DNA from 2 places in the Paenibacillus sp. GCM10028914 genome. Region 2 is predicted to be linked to the other one. Evidence: riboswitches for the same ligand, from Rfam matches in the RefSeq annotation. Region 2 holds a riboswitch; the other holds the start of a gene.

Region 1 (7,213 bases), on a different contig from region 2:
GCTTGTGGTAGGAGGCGATGACCTTGGGTGGTACCAGTATTAAAGAATCAGTGACAGATCGTATATTTATTGGATTTGTGTATTTATTTCTGGCATTAGTCTTCATTGTTATTTTGTTTCCGCTGTTACATATTGTGAGCGCTTCCTTCAGCTCACCCGCTGCGGTTACGTCTGGTAGAGTTTGGTTATGGCCTGTTGACTTTACGCTCATTGGCTACAAGGCTGTATTTCAGAATTCGGATATATGGATTGGATTTGGCAACTCTCTTTTTTACACGGTATTTGGTACGCTGTTGAATGTTTCATTCACTATTATGATGGCATATCCTCTTGCACGAAAAACATTTTATGGTCGTAACATTATGATGCTGCTTCTTGTCTTCACGATGTTTTTTGATGGAGGATTGATTCCCAATTACCTGCTTGTAAAGTCGCTCGGTATTTTGGATACAAGATGGGCTATGATTCTCCCGGGAGCCTTTGCAGTCTTTCAGGTTATTATAGCGAGAACGTTCTTTCAGTCGCTTCCTGATGAGCTTCATGAAGCTGCGCAAATCGATGGCTGTAGTGATATGAAGTTCTTCCTTCAGATGGTTATTCCATTATCCAAGCCGATTATAGCCGTATTGTTCCTGATGTATGCGGTCGGTCACTGGAATGCTTACTTTAACGCATTGATTTATTTGAAGGACAGTCACATGTTCCCGCTACAGATTTTCCTGCGGAATCTCCTTATTCTGAATTCTGAAAATTCCGATATGTACAAGGATGTTAACAATGTTTTGATGCAACAAGGACTCAAGGACTTATTGAAATATTCATTGATTGTTGTATCCAGCGCTCCTGTTTTGATCATTTACCCGTTTGTTCAGAAACACTTTGTTAAAGGGGTTATGATCGGATCTTTGAAAGGATAAGGAGTTCACCTGTAAGGGAGGTGATGATCAGCAATCGGTTTATGAATAAATCCATATCGAGAAGTATTTAAATAAAAGGGAGGCTGTTCAAGTGAAAAGAAATTTGCTCAAAGTAATGAGTCTGATGTTGGTCCTTACCATGGTTTTATCAGCGTGTGGTTCAAAAGGTGAAGAGAGTAATTCCGCAAATACTCCGCAAGATCCAAATAAACCGGTTGAACTCAGTGTGTTTGCTCCACAAACGGTCGGTATTGAAAATTTGGATGTCAATAAGTTTTCGAAGCACTTAGAAGAAACGCTTAACATTAAATTCAACTGGAGTACTTCCCCGGAAGCTGCTTTTAATGACAAGAAGTTATTATTGTTAGCGAGCGGAGATTACCCGGCAGTTATTCTTGGTGCGGGAATGTCGAAGGCGGATCAGGTGAAGTATGGCCAGCAAGGTGCCTTTATTCCACTGAATGATTTGATCGAACAGTATGCGCCGAATATTAAGAAAGCGATGGAAGATGTGTCCTATTTGAAAGCGGGAATGGTTGCTCCGGATGGTAATATCTACGCGCTTCCGAAAATCAATGAATGTTTGCACTGTACATATTATCAAAGATTGTGGATTAATACAGAGTGGCTTGAAGCGCTGGACTTGGATATGCCGACAACAACGGAAGAATTTTATCAAGTTATGAAGGCTTTTAAGGAGAAAGACCCGAATGGTAATGGCAAGGCAGATGAGATTCCATTCACGACCTCCAATAATGACTGGGGTGGCGGTGTAGAGACCTTCCTAATGAACGCTTTTATTTATAATGATGGAACCGGTTTAATGATTAAAGATGGACAGGTAATCTTCGCTCCTACACAGCCAGAATGGAAAGAAGGCGTGAAGTATTTACATAAGCTATTCCAGGAAGGGTTAATGGATAAAGCTGCATTTACACAAAACGTTGATGCTGTTAAACAACTGGCCAACAAGCCTGATGTGGTTGTAGGTAGCGTAGGTACTGCGAATATTGGAGGCGTGTTTGAAGTTAATGATGATAACAACACACGTCATAAAGCTTACGATGTTGTTCCACCACTTAAGGGACCAGAAGGTGTTCAATTAGCAGGATATACCGTAGGTGCTGGTGCAGGACAGTTTGTAATTACGAATAAAGCAACGAAGGAAGAACAGATTGCAGCAATTCGTCTGGCAGATTACCTCTTCTCCGAAGAAGGAACGGTTCATACAACATGGGGCTTTGAAGGAGAAGGTTATAAAAAAGCAGACAGCGGTCAGCTCGACTATAATGGTGATCCTGCGAAGTATGATGTCGTTACGAAAGATCAGTCGTCTAGTGGACAAACACAACTGGCAAATACGTGGTGGCAATTAGGGACAATGCAGATGCTTAACTCGATCCGTGAATCGTTCGCAGCTCCGGCAGATCCACTTGGTAAAGGTGCGATTGATTACCGTTTGTGGCTAGCTGCGAAAAAGTATGAGCCATTTGCGAAACCGGAAATCGTATATCCTACCGATGTATTTATCGATCCAGCGGATGCGTTAATCGTTACACAAATGTCGAAGACAATAACGGATTATGTGGACTCGAATCTCGCACAATTTGTAACGGGTAACAAGGATATTGAGAAGGATTGGGAGAACTATGTAAATGGATTCAAAGGGATGCAGTTGGATGCTTATCTTGCGGCTTACCAGAAAGCACTGGCTAAAGAATAACCATGTTCTTCAAACTTAGAGCTACGGAGGAAACGAGATGGACGATCTGATTAAGTACGCTGCCAAGGTGAAGCCTTCAGAACGACAGGTAGCTGTGCAGGAAATGGAGTTTTACTCTTTTATTCACTTTACGATCAATACGTACACGGATAAAGAATGGGGCCATGGCGATGAAGACCCGGCTATCTTTAATCCTGTAGAATTTGATGCTGACCAGTGGGTAGAAGCATGCCGTGACGCGGGCATGAAGGGACTGATCCTTACTTGTAAACATCACGATGGATTTTGCTTATGGCCGAGTCAGTACACGGATCATTCGGTGAAGAGCAGCCCTTGGAAAGATGGTCAAGGGGACATCGTGAAAGAAGTAGCTGATGCCTGCCGCAAAGGCGGAATTAAATTCGGTGTATATTTGTCCCCATGGGATCGTCATGAGCAGACTTACGGGGATTCCCCGAAGTACAATGCATACTTTCTGAATCAATTAAGAGAGTTGCTAACGAATTACGGAGATATATTTTGTGTATGGTTCGATGGTGCTTGCGGCGAGGGTCCGAATGGCAAGCGACAAGAGTATGATTGGGACGCGTACTATGATCTGATTCGGGAACTGCAACCGAATGCGGTTATTAATGTGTGTGGACCGGATATCCGTTGGTGTGGGAACGAAGCAGGTGTTTGCCGGGAATCGGAATGGAGTGTTGTACCCGTTTCCCTTCGCTCAAATGAGCAAATTCAGGAGAAATCCCAGCAGGTGGATGACGGCGAATTCGCTAAGCGTTACGACTCAACCGACCGTGACCTTGGAAGCCGTGAGATTATTAGCAAGGAACGAGATCTGGTCTGGTATCCTGCGGAAGTCAATACATCGATTCGCCCAGGCTGGTTCTATCATGCTTCGGAAGATGACAAGGTTAAATCACTGGAAGAGCTGCTTCAAGTGTATTACGGTTCCGTCGGCGGAAATGCAACCTTTCTGCTGAACTTACCGCCGGATAAGCGCGGCCTTATTCATGAGAATGACCGAGCTCGTCTGCGTGAACTGGGTGAAGCAATTCGGAACACGTTCAGAACGAATCTGGCCGAGGGAGCTTCCGCTCAGGCATCAGAGTCTATGAGTGGGCATGATGCTAACCTCATCTTGGATGGGAATCCTGATACCTACTGGTGCCCTGAAGAGGGGACGGAGCAGGCAACAATTGAAGTTGATCTCCAGGAAGAGAAAGAGTTTAACCATATTGTCCTGCAGGAGAACCGATATAGCCAGCGGATCGAGAAGTTTGAGCTGGAAGTTCAGCAGGATGGTGAATGGAAGCCGCTCTGGAGCGGAACGGTTGTTGGCTACAAGCGTATATGCCGGTTCGACAATGTGACTTCACGATATATTCGCCTTAAGATTACCGAATCCAGATGGTGTCCGACAATTTCAAACTTTGGAGTTTATCGTGGTTAGTTATAACAGTTAAGAAGTACAGAGGGGAGTCCCAACAGATCTAGGATCTTACGGGACCCCCTTATTTATGTGGGAAATTTCATAATAAAAAATTAGGGGTGGAAACTAAACTATATTTGCTATATAATTCTCAGTAGGGTTAGTTTTCGAAAATTAACATGATTTTCTGTAAGTATGTTGTATTTACATGAAACTATTCGTGTTATAATTTAATTGTGATTTTTTTATCAGCGTATTATATTAATTTTTAGTATTATAAGTTCAGGTTATTCAATGCATTACGAAATAAAAATCTAAAATAAATGAATATGGATCTTCGGGGTAAGGTGAAATTCCTGACCGGCGGTGATGGTTCATTCGTATGAATGAGCTTCAGCCCGCGACTCGCTGCTGTGAAATTTAAGGCAGTGACTGACTTGGTGTAATTCCAAGGCCGACGGTAAAGTCCGGATGGGAGAAGATCAAACATAGGTTTGCTGTGGAATTTTACTTCTACAGTAGGCTTATTTGGTCAGCCCCCGTATTAGTCGACACTGTCGATTACGGGGGCTTTCTGCTGGTAAGACTCCGTATTCAAGGACAGGAGACAGCAACATGGAAAACATCAACACAGGTATGAAAGTACAGTCAAAACGTACGGCTAAGGAAAACAGTAATCCGAAATATGGTTTTTGGTTAGTTGTATTGGGGGCGGCCCTCTGGGGGGTAGATCCTCTATTCCGGGTCATGCTTCTGAAAAATATGACATCATCCCAAATCGTACTTCTTGAGCACGTGATTATCGCGCTCGTGGCGATTCCGGTACTATGGAGAAATCGTCAAGAATTGAAGAGGGTTGGCTGGAAACAGGTTGGAGCGTTACTCTTTATATCTTGGGGTGGCTCTGCAATTGCAACCATATTGTTCACGATGGGTCTCTCAAGCGGGAATCTGAATGCTGTACTGCTTCTGCAAAAGCTTCAGCCCCTGTTCGCAATTATTCTGGCAGCCTTATTGCTTAAAGAAAAGCTCCCGCGTCACTTCGGTATTCTTATGGTTATTGCTTTAGCGGGAACGTACCTGCTTACATTCGGTATGACATTTCCGATTGGACACTGGAGTGATTTTATTCAGGTAGGAAGTCTATTATCTCTCGGAGCGGCTGCTCTATGGGGCGGATCTACGGTTATGGGGCGCTTGATGGTTGGTCAAATGAAGGTAGAGACGGTTACCTCACTGCGCTTTGTATTGGCCCTTCCGCTGCTTGCGTTAATTACTTTGAATGAAGGCGCCGGATGGAATTTGCCTGAGTTCGGAACTGCTGCATTTGCCGGGGTATCCCTGAATCTGATCGGACAGGCGCTTTTGCCGGGTCTACTCAGTCTGCTGGTTTATTATAAAGGTCTTACTACGACCAAAGCTTCTGTAGCTACGCTTGCGGAACTAAGCTTTCCGACAGCTGGGGTGTTGATTAACTGGGTTGTGTTTAAAGAAATCGTAACCGCTGAACAAATTCTCGGGTTTCTGATGATATGGATCGTCTTGTTTATTATCTCCAGACAGTCAGATTCTGTAGCCAAAGCTGGCGAGTGAAGTAAGTAAAAAGCTTATCAGTGGATCGTTAAAATATAAAATTTTTTAAGTGGTTGCCAAGGAAACTTGGCAACTTTTTTTTGTATGATTCAACCAAATATTTAGATATTTCTGTAAAAAAGAGGATTTTCCTGATTTAGGTCGAAATAAGTCGAAATAAAGAATCTTAAGATGGTGAGAATAAAAAATGAATTTCGATCTGGATATGCAAACGGCTTTTGTATTTTTGGTTGTAGGGCATCTATTCACGATTATTCTGATTACGGCATATCGGCATGGACAGAACAAGGATCGTGCGGTTAATGCATTTTACGGAGCAAAATGGATGCAGGCATTCGGCTGGGGACTGGCTATGTTTCGGGGAGGAATCCCCGATATATTCACGGTTTCTATGGCAAATACAGCTTTATTTATGGGGGCTGCACTTGAAGCAATCGCTCTGTTAAGGGCAATGGATGCTTTTCATCGTAAAACGCTGCGACTGTATATTGTATTAACGTCTCTTTGTATTCTGTTATTCCATCTCATCATTATGGTAGCGAACACCGAAACGAACAGAATTGTATTGGGTTCTTGCGGGATGGGACTGATGCTTGTATTACCTGTTATTCGTATGTTGATTAGAAAGAACGGCTCCATGTTGATGCGAGTAATAGGATGGATGTACTGTCTGATCGCTGTAGGCGCAATGATTCGCGCGATGATCTCACCACTTGTAACGGTAACCTTTTTTGAGCCTAGTATTTATCAGGCCATGTCCTTTTTGTCGCTATTCCTGCTGATGTTTGTGGGCAATACAGGCTTTGTTCTGTTGTCTAAAGAGAAGAGTGATCGGGAGCTCCATAAGCTTGCAAGCTACGATGATCTGACGGGGATCTGGAATCGTCGGAAGTTTATTCTAGAGGCTAAGAAGTCGATAGAGGACTGTCAAAAACAAGGTTATCCCGTTTCCTTCTTACTTATGGACATCGATCAATTCAAGATGATTAACGACACCTATGGTCATGATACAGGAGATATGGTGCTGCGAGAATATGCTTGTAAGGTGAAGAGCGTGCTTCAAGATAGCGATCTGCTAGGAAGGTATGGGGGAGATGAGTTCGCAGTGTTACTCCCTGGAGCAGATGAGAGACAGTCGGGGGAGATGGCTGAGTCCATTCGCCGTACGGTGGAGCAGAGTTATGGCAAGTTGCCTATCTCGTATACGCTTAGTATTGGTGTTGTAACCGTGACGGCAGAACAACTATTGCCACTAGATAAGCTCTACAAGCTAAGTGATGGAGCTTTGTATAAAGCGAAGCAGGAGGGACGGAATCGGGTATCCCGCTGTAAGGTGGATATTGATCCTGCAGAGCAGTTACCGGGAAGTGTGAAGGTGGTATAGAATCCGCTCGGTGACAAGCGGATTTCCTGTCCGCAAGATGAGAATAGTTGATCAAGATTTAACCTCGTAACATATTGGACAGGCAAAGGGGCAGATCCAGGCTAATTAACCTAGTGCTGCCCCTTTTTTATTTACATCGTTATTCAATCAGTATGATATCATCA
Region 2 (7,213 bases):
CCGATAATTCATCTCTCTGTATGCGGGCATATGAAGTACGTTTGACCGCTTTACTGAGTGCCTTTTGGAATGCAGCAATCAGATCAGAAGTATGCAACCCTAAAACCGGATTTTCATCCGCCTCGGGCATGAAAGGAGTTAAATCTTCCGGCTCCTTTGAATAGATCAGACTACGTTCAAATTCTCGTTCATGAAGGTGCTGTGCAATCCCTTTGTACTTCCGGTATTCAATCAACCTCTGAACAAGTTCCGCCCTTGGATCGATATCTTCTTCTTCGTAATAATCAAACTCGTCCATTTCAATAACCGGTGGTTTCGGCAGTAACAGTTTACTCTTAATCGAAAGCAGTGTGGCAGCCATCACCAAAAACTCACTGGTAACTTCTAGCTCCAGCTCCTGCATAGAATGTAAATAAGCCATGTACTGTTCGGTAATCTCTTTGACGGGGATATCCTGGATATCAATTTCCGCTTTATCTATGAGATGAAGCAACAGATCCAGCGGTCCTTCAAATGTCTCCAGCTTATATAGTACAGTCACGGTGAATCCTCCCGCCACAAAATAAAATGCAGCGCCCTTAGTAGATTCTAAAAAGGGCACTACATTAAATAAGCACTATTTTAGCTGTTTCGTCAAGTTTGCCATTTCAATTGCTGCCATTGCAGAATCCCAGCCCTTGTTACCTGCCTTCGTTCCTGCTCTTTCAATCGCTTGTTCGATATTCTCCGTTGTCACAACACCAAAAATCGTTGGCACTCCGGTTTTCAGGTTAATTGCAGATACACCCTTAGCAACTTCATTACATACATAATCATAATGTGTAGTTGAACCCCGAATCACAGTTCCAAGCGTAATAATAGCATCGTACTTACCGCTTTCCGCCATTTTTTGAGCAATCAGAGGAATCTCAAATGCCCCTGGTACCCACGCTACATCGACCTCATTATCTTGAACTCCATGACGTTTCAAAGCATCAAGAGCCCCACCTAGTAATTTACTAGTAATAAATTCATTAAAGCGCCCTACAACAACTCCATACTTTAAACCTTCAGATACGAGATTTCCTTCAAAATAGTGTGCCATATTTGTCATCAACCTTTCAGATTGGGATAAATTAGTATTTTTTTGATTAATAATTGTGATAAGAGTTCTATTGAATTGGACTACATATCATTAAACTGCAGCATATGACCGAGTTTCGCCTGTTTTGTATGAAGGTATCCGGTATTATCATCATTCTCAGGCATCTGGATAGGAACGCGTTCTACGATTTCAAGCCCATAACCTTCAAGTCCTTTAATCTTCCGTGGATTATTCGTTAATAAGCGAATTTGACGAACCCCAAGATCTTTCAGGATCTGTGCCCCAATACCATAGTCACGCAAGTCGGCCGGAAAGCCTAATTTCAAATTAGCGTCAACGGTATCTAGCCCCTCCTCCTGCAACTTATAAGCCTTTAACTTGTTAATAAGCCCGATGCCTCGGCCTTCTTGTCGCATATATAATAGAACGCCTTCTCCCTCTTCTTGAATTTGCCTTAAAGCTGCATCAAACTGGGGACCACAATCACAGCGATGAGAATGAAATACGTCACCGGTCAAGCATTCAGAATGGACACGCACCAGAACCGGCTTATCACCGCTAATCGAACCTTTCACAAGTGCGATATGCTCTTTATTATCAACTGCATTCGTATAAGCAATTGCCTGAAACTCTCCAAAATCTGTTGGCATACGAACCGAAACCTCTCGGGTGACTAGCTTCTCTTTATCATTACGATAATGGATCAGGTCTTTAATACTGATCAGTTTAAGGTTATTCTTCAAAGCGATCTGGGCAAGATCAGGCAAACGCGCCATCGTCCCATCTTCTTTCATAATCTCGCAAATGACACCCGCTGGAAACGATCCACATAAGCGAGCCAGATCAACCGCTGCCTCCGTATGACCTGCCCGGCGTAAAACACCTCCGTTCTTCGCAATAAGCGGAAACATATGCCCTGGTCTTCTGAAATCGGAAGGTGCAGCATCCGGATCTAATATTCCTTGAACTGTTAGCGATCTTTCAAATGCAGATATACCGGTAGTCGTATCTTTATGATCGATGGAAACTGTAAAAGCAGTCCCGTGATAATCGGTATTTTGAGTAACCATAGGCTGTAAATCCAATTCGTTAGCCCTCTCTTGTGTAATAGGCAAACATACTAATCCTCTGCCTTCCGTAATCATGAAATTAATAACTTCGGGTGTTGCCTTATCTGCAAGTGCGATAAAGTCGCCTTCATTCTCCCGGTCTTCATCATCAACAACAATTACGACTTTCCCCTGCTTCAGGTCATCAATTGCTTCTTCAATCGAGCTAAACTTAAATTGATTATCCATAGCTCATTTCTCCTCTATTTTCATGGTGTAAATAACATGTATTATTAAGCAAATCCGTGCTCAGACAAATATTCATGGCTAATACCACTACTCTTTTCTTTACTTGCTGCCCCTCGCGAACCGTAATGAAGAAGATGGTCGACATACTTACCTATAACGTCGTTCTCTATGTTAATCGTGGCGCCAACTTTCTTAGATGCGAGTATGGTTTCGGCAAGTGTATGAGGGATAATGGACACCGTAAAGGAAGACTCATTTACATTTACAACGGTCAGGCTAACCCCATCTAGAGTAATCGAGCCTTTAGGAATAATGTATTTAAAAAGTTCTGCATTCGAAGGCGTAATTTCATACACGACTGCATTTTGATCCTCTTTAATACTCCGAATGTAACCTGTTCCGTCAACATGGCCCTGAACAATATGCCCGCCGAATCTTGCTCCGGCTGCCATCGCTCGTTCCAAATTCACTTTGCTACCTGCCTGAAGCTCCTTAAGATTGGTCCTACGGTAAGTCTCAGGCATAACATCAACGGTAAATTGACTTGTATTAATTGTGGTCGCGGTTAAACATACACCGTTAACGGCTACACTATCTCCAAGCTTTAAATCATTCATTATTCGTGAAGCCGATATGCTTAGTACCATCGCTTCACCTTTCCGACCAATTCGGTGAAGTTCACCGATTTCTTCTACCAATCCTGTAAACACAGGATCCCTCCTTTCCAGCTCGATTCCATTTCTTATCGAAAAAATAATCTATGAATCCGTTACGGCCACACGGGGATACCTCGAATACACAAATTATCATTCAGCTGTTCAATCTCAAGGTCCCTTAAAGTAATGGCTTCACTCATATGTGCGGCACCGTTAAATGCAAAGCTCGATGGAGCTCCCAAGCCACCTACGATTTTGGGGGCCATAAAAAGAACAATCTGATCCACAAGCTGTTCTTCAAGCATGGAGCCATTCAAGGTGCCTCCACCCTCAAGAAGTATAGAGCCAATCTCCATCTGACCTAATAAAGTCATTGCAAGACTTAAATCTACTCGCGGACCATCCCCACAGCTCAAGACCTCGATCCCCATTTTCTGAAGCGCCTCTCTTCTCCCCGCATCCCCATTCTTTGTTGTCAAAATAATCGTCCTTGCATTCCTGTCCGTTAACATTTTACTTTTCAAAGGAATATTGAGTCTGGAGTCCACTACAATCCGGATCGGATTCAGCCCATCTACGGGTAGACGAGTCGTCAGCAGCGGATCATCCTTTATGACTGTAGATACCCCGACCATAATAGCCTGATGGCGATGCCGAAGTGTATGGACTCTCTCCCTTGCGACTTCATTGGATATCCATTTGCTATCACCCGTTTTCGTAGCAATTTTGCCATCCAATGTGCTTGCTGTCTTCAGTGTGACAAATGGCCTTCCGGTCGAAATAAACTTTATGAAAGATGCATTTAGTTTAAGTGCACGATCTTTTAGAATTCCGATGTCAACCTGAATCCCAGCAGCACGTAGCATTTCAATCCCTTTGCCAGCTACAAGCGGATTGGGATCTTCAGCAGCAATTACAACTCGTTTTACCCTCTCTGCAATTAACCTCTCACTACAAGGTGGCGTCCTGCCATAATGACTACATGGTTCGAGTGTAACGTAAACCGTACTGCCAGCCGCTTTATCTCCAGCCATTTGAAGGGCATGAATCTCAGCATGCGGTGTTCCTCTTTCAAGATGTGTACCTATTCCAGCAAGCATGCCATCCTTTACAATGACACAACCGACTACCGGATTTATGCCAGTCTGACCTTGAGCCCGTTCTGCCATTTCTAATGCAAGTGACATATAAAATTCATCATTCATCATATCTCTCAACCATACTCCCCTCCCTCTTCACGCAATTGATCATTGAAGTCGGAATTGATTCCAATCGGAACTGTTCCGTATTGCACAAAAAAAGCCCTGTATGGATCATGAAATCCAAACAGGGCTTTGAGTATACGGGAGTTATAATAGACAAGCAGAAATAAACAAGATATGACAGATGCAACCAAAGTAACACAAATAAACTGTAGCACAAAAAAAAGCTAAGCAAATCAGCTGTGAATACTTTGTGAAAACCTGCACATATCAAAAATGTCATTTCTGGCAGACCTACCTTTTAAAAAACAAGGTACGCCTCTTATCCTTCTCCCATCCAGACTATACTGTCGGTCCCGGATTTGCACCAGGTCCACCGCATATACTTCAGCATACTCACCTACGTATATCCGGGTCACGGACTAAGTCCGCAATAACATGCTCATGAGCTAAGTTATCACGTCCATCACCGCCGGTAGGGAATTTCACCCTGCCCCGAAGGATATAAATTGAAACTTTATTTAGTTAATAAAATCGTAACAAAACAAAATACAAAACACAAGGTATTAATTTATAGAAATTTATGTCTATTTGTGAATGGCTCAATACATCAAAAGAACTTACAAAAAGAAACAACCTCCCTATAAAGGAAGGTTGTCCAATATTAAAGTATTAAGCTTCGAATACTTTAACCTCTTTCATTTTATCACCAGGTCTTACATTGTTCACATGCTCCATACCGCTAATCACTTTACCAAACACGGTATGAACGCCATCCAGGTGAGGTTGTGGGCCGTAACAGATAAAGAACTGGCTACCGCCTGTGTTAGGGCCTGCATGCGCCATAGACAATACACCAACATCATGCTTAGTGGTGTTCGTTGCAGTCTCACATTTAATTGTGTAGCCAGGACCGCCTGTACCGTTACCAGTAGGGCATCCACCTTGAGCTACGAAGCCTGGAATTACACGGTGAAAGCTTAGTCCGTTATAAAAACCGCTGTTAGCCAATTTTTCAAAGTTGGCTACCGTATTCGGTGCTTCTTCAGGCAAAAATTGAATTTCTACTACTCCGCCGTTTTCTAACTCGATTGTACCTTTTTTCATTTCTCTTCACTTCCTTAAATTGATGTTCTATTAAATGACGTACTCATTGTATCTTATTTACAACATCTGTTGCAAACGAAGTTCACACAAAAGGATCACTCCTCTATACACTGTTTAGGAGTGATCCTTTATAAATAAGTTCAAACTTTAAAATTAGCTTAATACAGTCTGTTTGTTTTGGATACGTTCTGGAACAACATCATGCCTAACAATATCCTCCAAGCTCTCGCGACGAACGACCAAATCACTAACTCCGTCTTTAACAAACACTACTGCCGGTTTACGGATCCGGTTGTAGTTACTAGCCATGGAATAATTGTAAGCACCTGTACAAGCAACCGCAAGCAAATCACCGGATTGAACCTTCGGCAACTCTACATCCCATATGAGCATATCTCCACTCTCACAGCATTTACCAGCAATCGAGACCTTCTCTTCATTCTGCTCATTCGCACGATTAGCCAAAATCGCCTCATACTGTGATTCGTACAACGCCGGACGTGGATTATCTGTCATCCCGCCGTCCACTGCAACGTACTTACGTACGCCAGGGATATCTTTACTTGTACCTACCGTGTAGAGTGTTGTTCCCGCATCTCCTACAATACTGCGGCCGGGTTCTACCCAAATCTCAGGAAGTTCAGGACCGATCCCTTCGAAATGTACTTTAACCGAATCGGTAATTGCCTTAACATACTGCGATACCTGAAGCGGAGTGTCACCTTCCACATAACGAATACCAAATCCGCCGCCAAGGTTTACAACCGTGAAAGTTACATCCAGTTCTTCTTTAACGGAACGCGCAAATTCAGCTACACGCTGAACAGCCATCTGGAATCCTTCAACTTCAAAAATTTGTGACCCGATATGAGAGTGCAGTCCCAGAAGCTCAAGATTTGGTTGGGCAGATGCAAGCTTTACCGCTTCAAATGCCGATCCATTACCGATATCGAACCCAAATTTGGAGTCTGTTTGACCGGTTGAAATGTATTCATGAGTATGTGCTTCAACGCCAGGAGTTACACGAAGCAATATCTTCACGTGACGATTCTTCTCAGCTGCAACCGCCTGTAGCAAATGTAACTCTACCTCGTTATCTACGACGAAACAGCCGATATTTGCATTCAATGCCATCTCAATTTCGTCAAGTGTCTTATTGTTACCATGAAAATGAATCCGTTCTGCTGGAAATCCTGCCTGAAGTGCCGTATAGAGCTCACCATCTGATACGACATCAAGTGACATTCCCTCTTCTTCTGCAAGACGGCACATTGCCATTACGCAAAATGCTTTGCTAGCGTATGCAACCTGATATTTTAATCCGGAAGTCTTGAAAGCTTCGATGTATTCTCTGCAACGTGTTCTAACCGACTGCTCGTCTACAATATAAAGAGGGGTTCCATACTGTGCTTTTAGCTCAGCTGTATCGCACCCACCAATTTCAAGATGTCCAAGTTCGTTGATTCTGCTAGTACCGTGTAAAAACATGCTCACAATTCCTCCGATCGATATTTACAAAATGTGATAATCGAATAATTGTTCACAGTATAGCAGACAACGATACGTAATTAAATGGATTTTTCAACATAACCTTTGTGTTATAATTACTCGCGCTTCCGTTTGGGATCCATTTCTGGCCCCATCTTAGTACTATCCCGTGTCTTGTTTAAAGCTGGACGCTTTCTGGAATAGAGAATCGGCTTTCGGAAAAGCACCTCAGCCATCGCCTTTGCACTAAATGGTATAAATGGCCACATATAAGACGAGTTATAGGACCGGTGTGTTGTCAGAAGCAAGATGAGTAGCGTGGTTCCAACAACAAGCCCTTTGACGCCAAACAATGCCACGGCTATTAATAGGGCTAGT

What was found. A riboswitch is a leader RNA that binds a small molecule or an ion and turns the genes downstream of it on or off. The one in region 2 is predicted to bind FMN.
Region 1: linked by a shared signal. The riboswitch ahead of ACFQV5_RS03180 (DMT family transporter) and the one ahead of ribD (bifunctional diaminohydroxyphosphoribosylaminopyrimidine deaminase/5-amino-6-(5-phosphoribosylamino)uracil reductase RibD) in region 2 are both predicted to bind FMN.

What each region holds. Positions count from the first base shown of each region.
Region 1 is NZ_JBHTFO010000004.1:114,897-122,109, forward strand. It holds gene ACFQV5_RS03160 (ABC transporter permease) at 1-11, shown strand, start outside; gene ACFQV5_RS03165 (carbohydrate ABC transporter permease) at 18-917, shown strand; gene ACFQV5_RS03170 (ABC transporter substrate-binding protein) at 1,033-2,640, shown strand; gene ACFQV5_RS03175 (alpha-L-fucosidase) at 2,678-4,093, shown strand; FMN riboswitch at 4,402-4,559, shown strand; gene ACFQV5_RS03180 (DMT family transporter) at 4,688-5,665, shown strand; gene ACFQV5_RS03185 (GGDEF domain-containing protein) at 5,853-7,049, shown strand; gene ACFQV5_RS03190 (hypothetical protein) at 7,189-7,213, opposite strand, start outside.
Region 2 is NZ_JBHTFO010000018.1:719,453-726,665, reverse strand. It holds gene ACFQV5_RS23955 (segregation and condensation protein A) at 1-541, opposite strand, end outside; gene ribH (6,7-dimethyl-8-ribityllumazine synthase) at 617-1,084, opposite strand; gene ACFQV5_RS23945 (bifunctional 3,4-dihydroxy-2-butanone-4-phosphate synthase/GTP cyclohydrolase II) at 1,165-2,382, opposite strand; gene ribE (riboflavin synthase) at 2,427-3,092, opposite strand; gene ribD (bifunctional diaminohydroxyphosphoribosylaminopyrimidine deaminase/5-amino-6-(5-phosphoribosylamino)uracil reductase RibD) at 3,152-4,246, opposite strand; FMN riboswitch at 4,562-4,747, opposite strand; gene ACFQV5_RS23930 (peptidylprolyl isomerase) at 4,913-5,347, opposite strand; gene lysA (diaminopimelate decarboxylase) at 5,501-6,835, opposite strand; gene ACFQV5_RS23920 (spore germination protein) at 6,952-7,213, opposite strand, start outside.